DNA from 4 places in the Massilia sp. 2TAF26 genome. Region 3 is predicted to be linked to each of the others. Evidence: predicted binding sites of a transcription regulator. Region 3 holds the regulator's gene; each other region holds the start of a gene.

Region 1 (4,218 bases), on a different contig from region 3:
GAAGATCTGCATCAGGCGCTGCACGTTCTGCAGGTAGAAGGGGTTGCGGGTATGGCTTTCCGGGATCAGGAGCAGGTTGCGCGCGTCCGGACAATACTTGTCGATCGCGGCCATGGCGGCCTGCACCGTCAGCGGCAGCATCTCGGTCGACAGGTTGTTGAAGCCGCCCGGGAACAGGTTGGTATCCACCGGCGCCAGCTTGTAGCCCGCGTTGCGCAGGTCCACCGAGCAATAGAACGGCGGCGTGTGCTCCTGCCACTCGAGGCGGAACCAGCGCTCGATGGCGGGGGTGGCTTCGAGAATCTTCTTTTCCAGGTCCAGCAGGGGACCGTTGAGGGCTGTGGCAAGGTGGGGAACCATGGTGACGTCCTTGGGGCTTCTTAGCGATGTGGGAAATGCGACATGGGGGCTCGCGCCCCCTTTTTAAAGACCAATTATCCCATCGGAAATAAAAAAGCGCCCCGCAGGGCGCTTTTAGCGACACGGGGCCTGATCAGGAATGATAAGCCGATTCGCCGTGGCTGGTAATATCCAGGCCCTCGCGTTCCTGCTCTTCCGGCACCCGCAGGCCGATCACGATGTCGACCAGCTTGTAGGCGATCAGGGAGACCACCGCCGACCACAGGATGGTGGTGCCGACCGCCTCGAGCTGCACCAGCACCTGGCCGGCGATCGAGTACGGGTCGGCCGACATCTTGTTGGTGGTGTAGTCGAAGATGCCCTGCCCGCCCAGCTGCGGCGCGGCGAACACGCCGGTCAGCAGCGCGCCCAGGATGCCGCCCACGCCGTGCACGCCGAACACGTCGAGCGAGTCGTCGGCGCCGATCATGCGCTTCAGGCCGTTCACGCCCCACAGGCAGACCACGCCCGCCACCAGGCCGATGACCAGCGCGCCCATCGGGCCGACGAAGCCGCAGGCCGGAGTGATGGCGACCAGGCCGGCCACCGCGCCCGAGGCGCCGCCCAGCATCGACGGCTTGCCCTTGGTGAACCATTCGCCGAGCACCCAGGAGACGGTGGCCGCGGCGGTCGCCAGCAGGGTGTTGATGAAGGCCAGCGCGGCGACGTCGCCCGCTTCCAGCGCCGAGCCGGCGTTGAAGCCAAACCAGCCCACCCACAGCAGGGACGCGCCGACCATGGTCATGGTCAGCGAGTGCGGCGCCATGTGCTCGCGGCCGTAGCCGATGCGCTTGCCGATCATGATGGCGCCGACCAGGCCGGCGACGGCGGCATTGATGTGCACCACGGTGCCGCCCGCGAAGTCGAGGGCGCCCTTCTGCCACAGCCAGCCGCCCTTCGCGGTTTCAGCCGCCAGCGAAGCGCTGGTGATGGCGTCCGGACCGGTCCAGAACCAGACCATGTGGGCCACCGGCAGGTAGCCGAAGGTGAACCACAGCGCCACGAAGGCCAGCACGGCCGCGAAGCGCGCGCGCTCGGCGAAGGCGCCGACGATCAGGCCGCAGGTGATGGCGGCAAAGGTGCCCTGGAAGGCGACGTAGATGAACTCGGGGATCACCACGCCCTTGCTGAAGGTGGCGGCGGTCGAGAAGCTCGCCTTGGCCGGATCCCAGATGCCTTTCAGGAATACGCGGTCGAGGCCGCCGATGAAGGCATTGTTCTCGGTGAAGGCCAGCGAGTAGCCGTACAGGCACCACAGCACGATGATGACGGAAAAGATCATGAAGACCTGCATCAGCACGGACAGCATGTTCTTCGAGCGCACCAGGCCGCCGTAGAACAGGGCCAGGCCCGGAATCGTCATCATGATCACCAGCAGGGTGGCGACGAACATCCAGGCGGTGTCGCCCTTCTGCGGCGTGGGTGCGGCGGCGGGAGCGGCCGGGCTTGCCGGCGCGGCCGTCGCTGCTGCCGCGGCGGGAGCGGCCGGGGCAGCAGGAGCGGCTGCGCCGGCATTGGCGGCTGCGGTGGCGGCCGGCGCCGACGCGGCTGGTGCAGCGGCATCCTGGGCCAGGACCGGCAGTGCAGCGCAGAGCGCCATGGCGACACTGAAGCCTGCGATCAGTTTGGTGAGTGTGCGGATCATCGGATTCCCCTTACAGCGCATCGTTGCCGGTCTCGCCGGTACGGATACGGATTACCTGCTCCAGATCGGAGACGAAAATTTTGCCGTCACCGATCTTGCCGGTGCGTGCCGCGCTTTGGATGGTGTCGATCACCTGGTCGACGATGGCGTCGTCGACCGCCGCCTCGATCTTGGTCTTCGGCAGGAAGTCGACCACGTACTCGGCGCCGCGGTAGAGTTCGGTATGGCCCTTCTGGCGGCCGAAGCCTTTCACTTCGGTCACCGTAATACCCTGGACATTGATCTCGGAAAGGGCCTCGCGGACCTCATCGAGCTTGAAGGGTTTGATGATGGCGGTGATCATTTTCATGCGATTGCCTCTTCAGAAAGTTTTTGAAACAGACAGCAGGGCCGCGGACTTCCCGAGGTTTTCTCCGGACGGGCTCAGGTAGCCGCTGGTATTGGCCTTGACGTAAGCCAGCGCCACCGAGCAGACCCCGAGGTCCTTGGTCACGCCGACCTTGTAGTCGGTATAGGACACCGCGCCGTTGTGGCGGACTTCCTGGTGGCCCGCGTGCAGGTTCAGCACGAAGCCGCCACCGACGTCGACGTTCGCGCCGATGTCGAGGTAGCCGCTGCCGCGGCTGTCGGCGGTGCCGAACAGGTTGGTCAGCGAATGCGAGTACTTGACGTAGGCCGGCCCGTAGCCCAGCTGGCCGTAGAGCTCGAAGGTGTTGGCATTCGGATGCAGGCCGTTATTCGGATAGAAGTAGTACAGGCCGCCGACGTCGTAGGTGATGTCGGCGCTGAGATTGCCGCGCTTGCCGCCATAGATATCCCACTCGACGTTGCCGCTGCCGCCCAGGTCCTTGGTCCATTTGATGGACGAGAGCCAGGTGCCGACGTAGAGGCCGGTCGGGTTATGGACATAGTCGGCGCCGCCCTGCACCGCCGGATCCAGGCGGCTCTGGGACAGGCCGCGGTAACGGTAATCGCTCGTCACCGCCGCGTTGAAGCTGACCTCGTGCTCGGGCTTCTGCTCCTGCTCCTGTGCCCCGGCCAGCCCGGTGCCCAGGCTCCACAAACCCGCCGCGACCATCGCGATGTGCTGCCACTTGCTGCTTCGACGCTTCATACGACACTCCCTGGTAAATGAACTTTGGACCTGATGGGTTTACAATCCGTACTTCGCTTTCCTGTTTTTCTATGTTGTATGTTTGCTTTAGCAGGATGCGTGCCACCCCGGAATGGAGCGGCAGACCTTGTATTCGCAGGCCTCTGCCCCCATTTTTGATATGCCAAAAACATAAATGACGCCGCAAGGGCGTGCGCCACGCAGGTGCACGCACTAAATCAGCGAGGCGCGCACAAAATGAGTGCGCACCACTCGGCTTCACCAAGGACAGAAATGGACATGAATAACTTCTTTAATGATCTGCAGGGCAAGATCAACCAGGCGATCGAGAATTCGCCGGCCAAGGACATCGAACGCAACGTCAAGGCCATGATGACCCAGGGCTTTTCGAAGCTGGACCTGGTGACGCGCGAAGAATTCGACATCCAGGCCCAGGTGCTGGCCAAGACCCGCGCCAAGCTCGACGCCCTGGAACTGCGCGTGGCGGAACTGGAAGCGAAGCTGGCGTCGGTGACGTCGGAACAGAAGGTCTGAGGTTTAACGCAGCACGAGGCGGCGCGTGAGCCGCCACAGCCCGAACAGGACGGCACCGCCCAAACTCACGCCGATGACGATGCCCAGCATGACGCCGACCGGATTGCCCAGCCGGGCATCGTCGGCCACGAAGATCAGGATGGCGGCCAGCGCCAGCTGCGCCAGCCAGACGACGCGCAGCGGCCGCAATGCCGCCACATCCCCCCGCCGCCTGAACCGGAGCGCCACATAGAGCACCGGCCCGCACAGCAGGCAGAACAGCAGCGCCAGGATGGCGAAGGTCAGAAGTAGTTTAGGCATCGCAAGACTATACGCGATGCCACGGATCTGGCCGTCAAATAGATATCGGCCGAGTAAGCCGACGGGCTAGAAACGAATAATGGGAAACTAAGTCCTCCTGAACATCATTATTGGAATCGACGGATGAAGCCTTTTTCCGTGCATCAATAACTTTACGCTTGCAGGGGGCGTGATTTGGTGCCAGAGGCGTTCGACGCTTTCATCCATCCAAAGCGTCGATTGCTGT
Region 2 (4,218 bases), on a different contig from region 3:
GGCCATGATCGCTCCCGATAAAAATAAAGGCGTCCGCTGCCTGGCCGAACACGTTTCATATGTGCTCGGGTGCAGCGGACGCCGTTGTCCTGTGCGCCGGTTCCTCATTGAACCGGCTGGATATGTTTCAAGGGATCGCCGTTGATCCTGGAGCGCCTAACGCTCTTGGCGAGAGTATCTGCAAGAGCCGTGCCAGACGCCCTTCCCTCTGGCACGCCGGAATAGCGTCAGCTGGATCGCTTCATTGCGGTGCACCATGCCCGAAAACAGGGCGCGGCGCACCGTTCGCGAAGGACGAGATATAAGCGGCGGGGTCGCGGCCGTTCCAGATCCGGCCGTCGACCAGCACCGAGGAACGCAGCAACGCGGCAGGTGCCGCCACGCCCGCCAGCACGGCGGCCTCGCGGTACAGGCCGACCCGGTTCACGCGCGCGGCGGTGGCATAGTAGTCGGGATCCTCGCGCAGCAGGCCCCAGCGCCGGTGCTGGGTCATGAACCACATGCCGTCGGAGAGCCAGGGGAAGTTGGCCTCGCCGCCGGCGTGGAAGCGCAGCGGATCCGGGTCCTGCCAGCGCCGCCCCAGGCCATCGTCGTAGAGTCCGTGCAGGCGCGCGGCGATGGTGGCGCGCCCGGCGTCCACATAGGCCGGGCTGGCCAGGACCTCGGCCGTGGCGTCGCGGTGCAGGGGCGAGGCGTCGATCCAGCGCGCCGCTTCCAGCAGCGCCGCCACCAGCGCGCGGCAAGCCTGCGGATGCGCGTCGGCGAAGGCGGCGGTGGCGCCCAGCGCCTTGCCGGGATGGTCCGGCCAGATGTCCTGGCTGGTGGCCGCCGTGAAGCCGCTGCCGTCCAGCACCGCCCGCGCGCCCCAGGGCTCGCCCGCGCAGAAGCCGTCGATATGTCCGGCCGCCAGGCTGGCCGCCATCTGGCCCGGCGGCACCGTCGCCATCTGCACGTCGCGCAGCGGATCGATGCCGCTCGCGGCCAGCCAGTAATACAGGAACATCGCGTGGTTCCCGGTCGGGAAGGTGTGGGCGAAGGTGAAGCGCCGGCGGCTCCTGCGGACCTGGACCGCCAGCGCGGCGCCGTCCGTCACCCCGGCCTCGCCCAGCGCGCGCGACAGGGTGATGGCCTGGCCGTTGCGCGACAAATTCATCAGCACCGCCATCGGCACCGCGCGCGTGCCGATGCCCATCTCGACGCCGTACACCAGGCCGTAGAGCACGTGGGCGACGTCGAGGCTGCCGTTCAGCAGGCGGTCGCGCATGCCGGACCAGGAGTGTTCGCGGCTGAGGGCGAGTTTGATGCCGTGTTTCTCGTCGAGGCCGAGTACCGAGGCCATGATCAGGGGGGCGCAGTCGGTGAGCGGCATGAAGCCGGCTTGGAGGGTGGTTTTCATGTTAGTTCCTTAGGACGGCGCTATAGAAGGTCTTCCACGTCAAGCACCCGCTGCGCCACCTCCGCCAACCTCAGCTTCCGGTTCATCGCCATACTGCGCAGCTTCCTGTAAGCCTCTTCTTCATTGAGCCCGCTGCGCGCCATCAGCACGCCTTTGGCGCGCTCGACCAGCTTGCGGTCGGCCAGCTGGCGGCGGGTGTCGGAGAGTTCGTCGAGCAGCTTGCGCTCGCGCCGGAAGCGGGCCAGGGCCACGTCCAGCACCGGCTTCACGCGCTCGGCCTGCAGCCCGGCCACGATATAGGCCGTCACGCCGGCGCCGATCGCGGCGTCCATGCTGGACGGATCCTGGTCGTCGGTGAACAGCACGATCGGGCGCGGCTCGTCGCGGGTGGCGATCACGATGTGCTCAAGCACGTCGCGGGCGGCGGATTCGCTGTCGATGATGATCATGTCCGGCTGGATCTGGGCGATCCGTTCGGGCAGGAAGATATCGGCCGGCAGCGAGGCGACGATGTCGTAGCCCGATTCCAGCAACCCGATGCGCAACGCCGTGTTGCGCCGCGCCTGGGCCGCCGCGGCCTGTTCGCCGGTGCCTTGTGTGGTGTTGACCACGACGATGCGCAGGGTGCGCGGAACGGGAGGTGGCGATTTCATGCCTTGGGAATATGCAAGTTCCGGGCCAGAGAGATATTTCCGAGGCGCATAACCGAAGTAAGGACGAGCCACAGTTACCCAACAAGAAATATTCACTATGATGATGGAGAACATCACAAAGTAAAAGTTCACTTATGTCTCGATGTTCCCTATACTGCACCGCAACAACACAGTATTTATTGGAGAAAACAATGAGCACCGCAACGATCACCCAGGCGCAGAGCAAAGGTCTGCGCCACCAACTCGCAGAAACCGCTCGCAACATCCGCGCCTTCGCCATCGAACTCTATGTCGCCCACGGCGGCTGGTTCGCCCACGATGCCAAGCGCGACGAGCAGGCAAGCCGCCGCGAGATGCTGTCGCTGGCAGCCGCCGCCGAATCGCATAGCCCGAGCCTGTCGGCCGAGCTGCGCCACTTCGCCTCCAAGTAATTAAGTAATTCACACAGGACACCATCATGACCCCAGTCGAATACGTCACCGTTGCCATCTCGGCCCTGGCCATCGTCACCCGCATCGTGTTCTTCATCCGCAACCCGACCGTGACCGCGCCGTCGGAACTGTGGATCGCGGATCACCCGCAAATGTGGATCGGCGACCCGTCGCGCCTGGAGAAGCTGCGCTAAGCTTTCCTGGTTGTTGCTCGCGTCTCCACACGCCCGGCATTGGCCGGGCGTTGTTTTTTGCAAATCGAATCCACGCTGCATCACTGTCGGCTGAGCTAGAATGCTTTTTTGCAATTTCTACTCAGACAACCGACGATGCGCCTTCCTGTCTCCGCTTCCGCCCTCACCATCCTTGCCGCGCTGCTGGCCTCAGTTCCCCTCACCTCGGCCATTGCAGCCGACGCCGGCACACCCGTCACCCTCGACCAGGCCATGGCCCAGCCCGACTGGATCGGCAACCCCGTGGAAAACGCATGGTGGAGCTGGGACGGTAAGCAGGTCCTGTATAAACAGAAGCGCGCCGGATCGCCGCTGCGCGACGTCTACCAGACCGGCGCCACGTCCGGCCTGAACAAGGCGCGCAGGGTCGAGGATGCGGAGTTCGCCAAACTGGACGGCTGGCTGGTCGTCTACAACCGCGACCGCACCCGCTCCGCCTTCGTGCGCAACGGCGACCTCTTCGAGCGCGACCTGAAGAGCGGCGAACTGGTACAGATCTCGCGCGCCAGCGGCGTCGCCATCGCCGCCGTGCAGTATTCCGCCGACGGCCGCAGCGTGCAGTTCCGCGTCGGTGACGACTGGGCCAGCTGGGACCGCGCCAGCCGCCTGGTGTCGCCGCTGGCGCTGCCGCGCGCGGCCAAGGACCCGGCCGTCCAGGATCCGGATGCGCTGCGCGACATGCAGCTGCGCCTGATCGCCACCCTCAAGCGCCAGAAGACTGATCGCGACGCCACCCGCGCCCGTGAGGAGGAAGAGCGCCGCGTCGATCCGACCCGCGCCCCGGCCCCGATCTACCTGGGCGACAAGCTGGCCATCGTGAACACCCACCTGTCGCCGGACGGCCGCTGGCTGCTGGTCGTGACCGGCCCGAAGGATGCCGACAAGGGCCGCGTCGGCAAGATGCCGCGCTACGTGACGGAGAGCGGCTATGAAGAGACCTCGGACGAGCGCACCCGCGTCGGCCGCAAGGATCCGCGTCCGCACGGCCTCAAACTCATCGACCTGCAGACCCGCGAGGTGAAAGACCTGTCCTTCGACGTCCTGCCGGGCGTGAAGGACGATCCGCTGGCCTCCCTGCGTGCCGAGCGCAAGCTCGATCCGCTCAAGGGCAACCGTCCGGTGAAGATCGGCTTCGACGGCGAGACCGTGGTCTGGAGCACCAATGGCGCGAACGCCGCCGTGATGCTGCGCTCGGTCGACAACAAGGACCGCTGGATCGCCACCGTCGATCTGCCGCACGCCGCGCTCAAGCCGGTGCACCGCCTGACGGACCAGGCCTGGGTCAACTTCGACAACAGCGAATTCGGCTGGCTGCCGGATGACACCACGCTCTGGTACCTGTCCGAGGAAACCGGCTACTCCCACCTCTACACCCTGGACGGCGCCGGCCGTACCCGCGCGCTCACCCAGGGCAAGTGGGAAGCCCAGGACGTGGCCTGGTCGCGCGACGGCGACACCGCCTGGCTGCTCTGCAACCGCAAGGATCCGGGCACCTATGAAGTCTG
Region 3 (4,218 bases):
GTGCCTACATCATCAACCAGGGCGCGGTGCTGGCGTCGGGACGCCCGGACGACATCATCGCCAATGAATCGGTTCGCCGCGTCTACCTGGGTGAACATTTCCGGATGTAGTCATGAAACAGACGCTGCAACTCAAGACCTCACAGCACCTTGCGCTGACACCGCAACTCCAGCAGTCGATCCGGCTGCTGCAGCTGTCCACTCTCGAGCTGCACCAGGAGATTGAACAGGTCCTCAGCGACAACCCGCTGCTCGAACGCCTCGACGATCCGCTCGACCACTCGGTGCGCCTGCTGGCCGACGGCGCGATCAACAACGGCGCGTCGACCTCCACCACGCCCGACTCGCCGCCCTCGTCCAGCCAGGGCGAGGAGGGCAATGGCGGCGGTGGCGCCGAAGCCGAAGGCGGCGACAGCGACAACGGCGATGCCGGCGGCGCCGAGCACGACATGGACTGGGGCGATTCTGGCCGTTCCGGCAGCGGCAGCGGCGGCGAGGAAGAGGACGGCCGCCCGCAGCTGGAAGCCAGCCCGGTCTCGCTGCGCGAACACTTGATGGAGCAGGTACGCCTGACCTGCATGTCGCCGCGCGATTGCGCGCTGGTCGAGATCGTCGTCGACACCCTCGACGACAACGGCTACCTCGAAGAAACCCTGGACGAGCTGCATGCGCGCCTCCCGGCCGAACTCGAAGTGGAATTCGAGGAGTTGCGCACCGCGCTGGCGCTGGTGCAAAGCATGGACCCGCCCGGCGTGGGCGCGCGCAGCGCCGCCGAATGCCTGGCGCTGCAGATCCGCCGCATGCCGGGCGTGCCGCTGGTCACGCGGCGCATGGCGCTGACCATCGTCGAACGCTACCTGACCTGGTTCGCGCAGCGCGAATTCAACAAGCTCAAGAAAGCCCTCGACTGCGACGACGAAGACCTGCGCGAAGCCCAGGCCGTGATCCGCCATTGCAATCCGCATCCGGGCGCGGCCTTCGCTTCCGACGTTTCCGACTTCGTGGTGCCGGACGTGATCGTGCGCCGCGCGAAGGACGGCTGGAGCGTGCAGCTGAATCCCGAGGTGATGCCGCGCCTGCGCGTGAACAGCCTGTATGCCACCTTGATGAAGCAGGGAAAATCGGAATCCCAGCTGGCGGCGCAGTTGCAGGAAGCAAAATGGCTCATCAAAAACATGCGCCAGCGCTTCGATACTATCCTTCGGGTAGCTCAAGCAATCGTGGAGCGCCAGCGGAACTTTTTCTCCCATGGCGCCGTTGCCATGCGGCCCCTTGTTTTACGTGAGATAGCTGATACACTAGGTCTACACGAGAGCACAATTTCTCGTGTCACAACTCAGAAATACATGCTGACGCCGCACGGCATGTTCGAGTTGAAGTACTTTTTCGGGAGTCACGTCGCGACCGAGGCAGGAGGAGAAGCCTCCTCGACCGCGATCCGGGCTCTCATCGTACAACTCACAGGAGCAGAAGACCCCAAAAACCCTTTATCCGACAGCAAGATCGCGGAGATGCTAGGGGAACAGGGAATGGTTATCGCACGCCGCACGGTAGCGAAATACCGCGAGGCGCTGAAGATCCCTCCCGTCAGCCTCCGTAAATCTCTGTAGCAAGCTCTTTCAGCAAGCTCTTGCAGCAAGCTTCTTGCAACAACGCTGCCCTGGTGCGTGGTATGCGCGTACGACAGGCAGCGCATCATCAAAGGAGTGTGTATGAATCTCACTATCAGCGGACATCATCTCGATGTAACCCCGGCAATCCGTGAATACGTACAGAACAAGCTCGAACGCATCACCCGCCATTTCGATCAAGTGATCGACTCCCACGTCATCCTCTGCATTGACAATCTCACCGAGAAAGAAAAGCGCCAGAAGGCCGAGATCAACTTGCGCCTCGCCGGCAAGATCGTTCACGTCGCCAGCGCCGCGCACGACTTGTACGCCGCGATCGACATGCTGATGGACCGGCTCGACCGGCAGGTGCAGAAGTACAAGCAGATGCTGCAGGATCACAGTAGTACACCGCTCAAGCGCATACCCAACGATGGAGGAGAAGCTGCCGCTACAGCGTGATCCTTCCGCTGGCGCAGCACAAGCAAGGAAGGGCGCATCTGGCGCCCTTTTCGTTTTCCGGGCCGCGCTACAATGCCGTTTTCCATTTCAATAAATAAAAGAACATGAGCGAATACGTGCAGACCCGCGTTGCCAGCGGCACCGGCATCATTACCCTCGACCGTCCCAAGGCCCTGAACTCGCTGTCGCTGGAGATGGTGCGCGCACTGACGGAGACCCTGCTGGCCTGGCGCGACGATTCGAACGTCGACGCCGTCGTTATCAAGAGCAGCAGCGAGAAAGCCCTGTGCGCAGGCGGCGACATCCGCTTCTTCCACCAGGCCGGGCGCGCCACGCCCACTGGAGGCAGTGCGCTGCTGGAAGACTTCTTTACCGAAGAATACGCGCTGAACCACCTGATCCACTTCTATCCGAAACCCTATATCTCGTTGATGGACGGCGTGGTCATGGGCGGCGGCATGGGTATCGCCCAGGGCGGGCCCGAGACCGGCCTGCGCATCGTGACCGAACGCACGAAGATGGCCATGCCCGAGGTGAACATCGGCCTGTTCCCGGACGTCGGCGGCAGCCACTTCCTGTCGCATGCGCCGGGCGCGCTCGGCATGCATCTGGGACTGACGGGGCTGACCATCGGCGCCGCCGATGCGCTCTACGTCGGCCAGGCCGACGTGTTCGTGCCGGGCGCCGAACTGCCGGCACTGCATGCGCTGATCGCTGCGACGCCGGGCAAGCAGCTGGCCGATGCGATCCGCGCCTTCGCCGCGCCGTTCGCGCAGCAGGCCGGCGCCAGCGAACTCGAAGCGCAACGCGCGCTGGTCGACAGGCACTTTGGCGCCGACTCGGTACAGGCCGTGATGGTCTCGCTGGAGGGCGATGACACCCCATTCGCGCAGAAGGCCCTGGCCGCGATGCGCCAGCGCTCGCCGCTGATGATGTGCGTGACGCGCGAGATGCTGGTGCGCGGCGCCACGATGGACGTGGCCGCCTGCCTGCGCATGGAGCGCTCGCTGGTGCGCCGCAACTTCGAACACGGCGAAGTGCTGGAAGGCGTGCGCGCGCTGGTGATCGACAAGGACAATGCGCCGAAGTGGAACCCGCCCGCGCTGGATGCCGTCACGCCGGAGATGGTGGCGCGCTTCTTCGAGCCGGTGTGGCCGGCGCATGCGCATCCGTTGCGCCACCTGCCATAAGCGGCGCCCGCTCCGCCGCCCCGGCATCCGCCGGGTTTTTTTTCGCCGACCGATAATGCGTTGCAGCATAAGCACGAATTTATGCGATGATTTCATCAGGCAATGAAATAATGGCATAGCCAAGCACAACAATAGAGGAGTCCAATTTGTCGTTTCTGATCGTCCTGGCCGCGCTGGCCTTCCTGATGGTGGCCGCCTACCGCGGCTATAGCGTCATCCTGTTCGCACCGATCGCCGCCCTCGGCGCGGTCCTGTTCACCGACCCGTCCGCCGTGGCGCCGGTCTTTTCCGGCATCTTCATGGAAAAGATGGTCGGCTTCGTCAAGCTCTATTTCCCGGTCTTCATGCTGGGCGCCGTGTTCGGCAAGGTCATCGAGATGTCCGGTTTCTCGAAATCCATCGTGCAGGCGGCGATCCGCTACATCGGCCGCTCGCGCGCGAACGCCGTGATCGTCGCCGTGTGCGCGCTGCTGACCTATGGCGGCGTGTCGCTGTTCGTGGTGGTGTTCGCCGTGTATCCGTTTGCGGCTGAGCTCTACCGTCAGAGCAATATTCCGAAGCGCCTGATGCCGGGCGCGATCGCACTGGGCGCCTTCTCGTTCACCATGGATTCGCTGCCGGGCACGCCGCAGATCCAGAACATCATCCCGACCACCTTCTTCAAGACCACCGGCTGGGCCGCGCCCGTGCTCGGCACCATCGGTTCGGTGTTCATCATCGTGGTCGGCCTGACCTACCTGGAATGGCGCCGCCGCGCCGCGATGGCGAAAGGCGAGGGCTATGGCGCGCACGCCGATGTGCCCGAGGCGGAGGCGAACCGGGAAGCGCTGCCGCATCCGCTGATCGCGGTGCTGCCGCTGGTGCTGGTGGGCGTGGCCAACTTCGCATTCACCAAGATGATCCCGGTCTGGTACGGCGCCGGCGCCTATACGGTGCCGCCCGAAGTGCTGCCGGGCG
Region 4 (4,218 bases), on a different contig from region 3:
CCGGCTGGTGGTGGCGCCGCACCGCCAGGGCGGCCAGGCCCAGTTCATCGAACGGCCGCTGCCGGTGTCGCCCAGCGACGGCAGGTTGTCGCGGGTACTCGACTGGGTCAGCCGCCACCTGGACGCCCAGCACGACCTCGACGCGCTGGCCGGGCGCGCCGCCATGAGCCGGCGTAACTTCACGCGCCACTTCCGCCAGGCCACCGGCATGTCCTTCAAGCAGTGGCTGCTTGAGCAGCGCCTGGCCCACGCGCGCAGCCTGCTGGAGGGCAGCGATGCTCCGGTCGAGCTGGTGGCGCAGCGCGCGGGTTTCGGTTCCGCCCTCTCGCTGCGCCAGCATTTCCGGAGCGCGCTGCAGACCTCCCCGGCGGCCTACCGCCGCCAGTTCAGAACTTCGTCTCGAGCATCGCCCGCACCTGCAGCATCGTCGGCGTGATCGTCGTATCGGTCAGGCGGCTGCCGTCCGCGCTCACATAGGTGGCGGCGCCGACGTTATCCTGGCGCAGGGTATTCGCCAGCGACATCCGCACCTGGGTCTTGGGCGTGAACTTCCACACGCCGTACAGGTCCAGCGAGCGCTTCACGCCGGCATAGGCGTACTGGTTCTGCGAGATGCGCACCGGGCCGCCGTTCTGGAAGCTCAGGCTGCCGCCGAAGGTGGCCGGCAGGCCGTCGAATTTATAGTCGAAGCCGAAGGTGCCGGAGAGGGGCGTCTGCTGATCCAGGCGGTTGTTCGGACCCGGCACCATCGACAGGCTGGACCAGCTGCGCGTGACGTTGGCGCGCAGGTCCAGCGCCGGCCAGCCCGGGAACATCTGGCGCAGCGGCAGCTTGGCTTCGAGTTCGATGCCGCGGGTGTTGGCGGCGCCGTCGTTGACCGGCATCGACACCCACAGGCCGTCGATGAAGAACACGCGCGAGTGGGTGATGTCGTCGATGTGGCGCACATAGGTGCTGGCCGAGAGCAGTCCGCCGCCCGGCAGGTAGTGTTCGTAGGCCAGGTCCAGGCCCCAGGCCAGTTCCGGCTTGAGCTGCGGGTTGCCCATCGTGTCCGGCGTGGTCGGGCTGTTGTTCGAGGCGATGCCGCGGCGCGGCACCAGGCTGGCAACGTTGGGCGCCTTGTAGGTGCGCGTGATGCCGGCGCGGATCTGGTCGTTCTTCGAGCCCGAGATCTTGTACAGGGTCTGGAACAGCGGGCTGAAGACGCTCGAACGGTTGTCGATCGCGGCGTAGCTGTTGCCTTCGCTCTTGATCTGGATGCCTTCCCAGCGCAGGCCGAAGTACACCGACCATTGCTGGGTCACGTTCCACTCGTCCTGGGCGAACAAGGCCAGCCGGCGCACGGTGGCGTCGAAGCTCTCGTCGCGGTTGACGATCGGCGCGCCGACCGTGGTGGTCTCGTGTTGCAGGCGGGTTTCGTTGCGCAGGCTGTAGGCGCCGTCCCAGCCGACCGCGATCGCATGGCCCTGTCCGACCGGACGCGAATACTTGCCGGTGCTGCTCCAGCCCTTGTCGGTGAAGTCGCTGTCGATGTCGCGGTCGAGCGCCAGCACATCGTTCGGGTAGTACTGCAGCTGTCCCACGCCGCTGTCGCGGTGCGCGTAGTTGACGCCGAACTTGGCGTCGATCCTGGCACCGTCAAGCAGGCGCCTGGTCCACGACAGGTCGCTGCGCAGCATTTCCATCTTGTTCTCGGCATCGGTGGCGGTGGCCACGTAGCGCGGCGGCGCGCCCAGCGAAGTCACCACGGTCTCGGGCGCATCGCCGCGCGAACGGGCGATGTTGATGAAGTTCTGCGAGGTGATCACTTCGCCGGCGCCGAGGTTCCAGTTGATCCGCGGCGACAGGCCGATCGCCAGCAGGCGGCCGCGGTTGCCGTCCCAGGCGACGCGGTGCAGGACTTCGCGCCCCGCGGCGTCATAGCCTTCGGTGACGATGTGCGAAGGACGGTCCTGGCGGCCGTACAGCACGTTGCCGCTCATCGCATACGACATCTTGCCGCTCTTGTCCGACAGCTGGAAGGTCGAGACCGCGCCATAGGCGCCGTTCTCCGCCTGCACGCCGGTCTTGAGTTCGCGCTGCGCGGTCTGGACCTGGCGCTTGAGGACGATGTTGATGCCGCCGGCGATCGCCTGGGTGCTGTACTCGGCGGTGGCGGCGCGCATGATCTCGATGCGCTCGACCATCTCCGGCGACACCTGGTCCAGCGAGAAGCCCGGCGGCGCCGGCTCGCCGTTCAGCAGGATCTGCGTGTAGCCGTTGCCCAGGCCGCGCATGCGGACGTCGCCGCCGCGGCCCTGCACGCCGCCCACGGTAATTCCAGGCAAGCGCTTCAGCACTTCGCCGAGGGTGGTGTCGCCGTGGCGCAGGATCTCTTCCTGGTTGACGACGATCTTGGTGGCGGTATCGTCGCGGCGGGCGTCGTAGGCGGCGGCCTGGCCCTTGACCTCGACCTGCTGCACCGGGGCCGCTTTGTCCGCAGGCTTGGCCGTGGTGGCCTGGCCTGCGGCGTAGGCGCTGAACATGCCGAAGATGACGGGCGATGCGAGGAGCAGGCGGACGAGGTGTTGGGTGTTCTGGCGTGACATGGTTTTTGTTGTTAGCGATGAGCTGTTGATCGAGCCCGCATCATGCCGTCCAGTACGTACAGCCGACAGGCCGATGCGACGAAATGCCGAAAATACGGCGCGAAATGCTGCATGGCTATATGTACGGTAGCGCACTGTCGACCCGTTTTACATATTTGTGACGGGTATGCACCCTGCATTGTTAAATTCTTTTTCAAATCAAGGACGTGGATGCGCAGGCGCAATCCTTGCTTGTTAAATGGAATCATTTCTGGAGACACATATGTTCCGCAAGATTCTCTGCCTGGCCGCCACCGCCCTCGTCACCCAAGCCGCTTCGGCGAATGTCCTCTACACCTGGCAGCAGGTGGCACACACGGATGCGACGCCGGCCGGCCTGCATCTCGAACTCGAATTCACCGACACCGCCGTCGCCCAGGGCACACTCTCGCTGAACGTCGAGAACCAATGCATGGCGGAGATCTGCGAAGAACAGCAGGACAGCCTGCTGGCGCTGCACTACTGGTATGCCGGCGACGACGGCCAGCAGCACTGGAACCGCATCGACTACCGCTATCGCGATGAAACCCTGCCCGGCCTGCAGCGCTTGTCGATGACGCTGCAATTCCTTGCGGACGGCCGGATGAAAGGCAGCATCATGGCCAACGACGGCTTCTCGGATTTCACCATGCAGGGCGACGACGGCGTGTTCACCATGCTGTGGGCGCACAGCGACCAGCCGGACGGCTGCGGCGAAGCCTATCCCTCCTGCGCGGGCGAGCGCGGCGTCCTGCGCAAGGCCGCCCAGGTAGTCGTGCAGCCGCAAACCCAGGCCTTGCCGGAACCGGCCGGGCTGGCCAGCCTGGCGATCGGCGGCCTGGCCGCTTGGCTGGCGCGCCGCCGCCGCGGCACGCCCCTCAGGAATGGATGAGAAAAATTGTTACAACTTTGCGCTTGAACTAGCGTGAGGCGTCGTCATCCACCTATCAGGAGGATAGACGATGAAATGCGCACTGCTCGTAGAACATGACCCGCTGGCTTGCGGCGAGATTGCCACGCTGCTGAAATCGCTCGGCTATATCGTCGCGACCACGGACAGTCCGCGCGCGGCCCTGAACACGGCCCAGACGGTGCGCTTCGACCTGATCCTGACCTACACCACCTCCAACGCGGACGACCGCCGTTCCTTCATCGGCGAGATCACCCGGCTGGCGCCGCGCGCGCCGGTGGTCCTGCTGCTCGACGACGAAAGCCATGTGCCCCACTACCATGCAGGCCGCATCGCGGTGCTGGCCAAGCCGGTCACGCTGCGCTCGCTGCGCCGCGTGATCGAGTTCGGTATCGACGGCAACGGCGCCATGCCGTCCTATGCGATGCAGCCGGCGCCGCGCGACGAGCGGCGGCGCCAGGGGCAGCGGCGCATGCGGCCGCGCTGAAAGCGGCCGGCACTAGCGGCGCTCGACGCTCGCCACCAGCCCTCGCCTGCCGTTACGGTCGAAGGCCGCCGCCTTGATCGTGCCGCGCTCCGTGATCGGTCCCGTGACAGGCCGGCTGGCGGACGTCGGATCGCTGCCGTCAGTCGTATAACGCAGCGTGATCCCGGGCAGCGCATGATTCACCAGCACCTGCCCGCCCTCCACCATCAGGCCGG

Evidence for each region. The regulator sigma-54, encoded in region 3, starts transcription at its own class of promoters, with help from an activator protein. The targets are predictions, from matches to a motif close to TGGCANGNAANCTGCTTT.
Region 1: the regulator sigma-54 is predicted to act here: its motif matches at 3,246-3,263, upstream of AB4Z32_RS25920 (TorF family putative porin).
Region 2: the regulator sigma-54 is predicted to act here: its motif matches at 2,060-2,077, upstream of AB4Z32_RS14905 (ANTAR domain-containing response regulator).
Region 4: the regulator sigma-54 is predicted to act here: its motif matches at 2,751-2,768, upstream of AB4Z32_RS14395 (PEP-CTERM sorting domain-containing protein).

The regions. Positions count from the first base shown of each region.
Region 1 is NZ_JBFRFV010000043.1:22,797-27,014, forward strand. Features, by position in the region: gene gshA (glutamate--cysteine ligase) at 1-360, opposite strand, end outside; gene AB4Z32_RS25910 (ammonium transporter) at 494-2,044, opposite strand; gene AB4Z32_RS25915 (P-II family nitrogen regulator) at 2,055-2,393, opposite strand; gene AB4Z32_RS25920 (TorF family putative porin) at 2,406-3,158, opposite strand; gene AB4Z32_RS25925 (accessory factor UbiK family protein) at 3,432-3,692, shown strand; gene AB4Z32_RS25930 (hypothetical protein) at 3,696-3,992, opposite strand.
Region 2 is NZ_JBFRFV010000013.1:10,159-14,376, reverse strand. Features, by position in the region: gene AB4Z32_RS14915 (MFS transporter) at 1-6, opposite strand, end outside; gene AB4Z32_RS14910 (CmpA/NrtA family ABC transporter substrate-binding protein) at 242-1,396, opposite strand; gene AB4Z32_RS14905 (ANTAR domain-containing response regulator) at 1,417-2,049, opposite strand; gene AB4Z32_RS14900 (hypothetical protein) at 2,241-2,480, shown strand; gene AB4Z32_RS14895 (hypothetical protein) at 2,507-2,674, shown strand; gene AB4Z32_RS14890 (prolyl oligopeptidase family serine peptidase) at 2,810-4,218, shown strand, end outside.
Region 3 is NZ_JBFRFV010000004.1:91,878-96,095, forward strand. Features, by position in the region: gene lptB (LPS export ABC transporter ATP-binding protein) at 1-110, shown strand, start outside; gene AB4Z32_RS05595 (RNA polymerase factor sigma-54) at 113-1,609, shown strand; gene hpf (ribosome hibernation-promoting factor, HPF/YfiA family) at 1,712-2,071, shown strand; gene AB4Z32_RS05605 (enoyl-CoA hydratase/isomerase family protein) at 2,176-3,261, shown strand; gene AB4Z32_RS05610 (GntP family permease) at 3,408-4,218, shown strand, end outside.
Region 4 is NZ_JBFRFV010000012.1:54,919-59,136, reverse strand. Features, by position in the region: gene AB4Z32_RS14405 (GlxA family transcriptional regulator) at 1-436, shown strand, start outside; gene AB4Z32_RS14400 (TonB-dependent receptor plug domain-containing protein) at 387-2,588, opposite strand; gene AB4Z32_RS14395 (PEP-CTERM sorting domain-containing protein) at 2,851-3,498, shown strand; gene AB4Z32_RS14390 (hypothetical protein) at 3,569-4,003, shown strand; gene AB4Z32_RS14385 (family 20 glycosylhydrolase) at 4,016-4,218, opposite strand, start outside.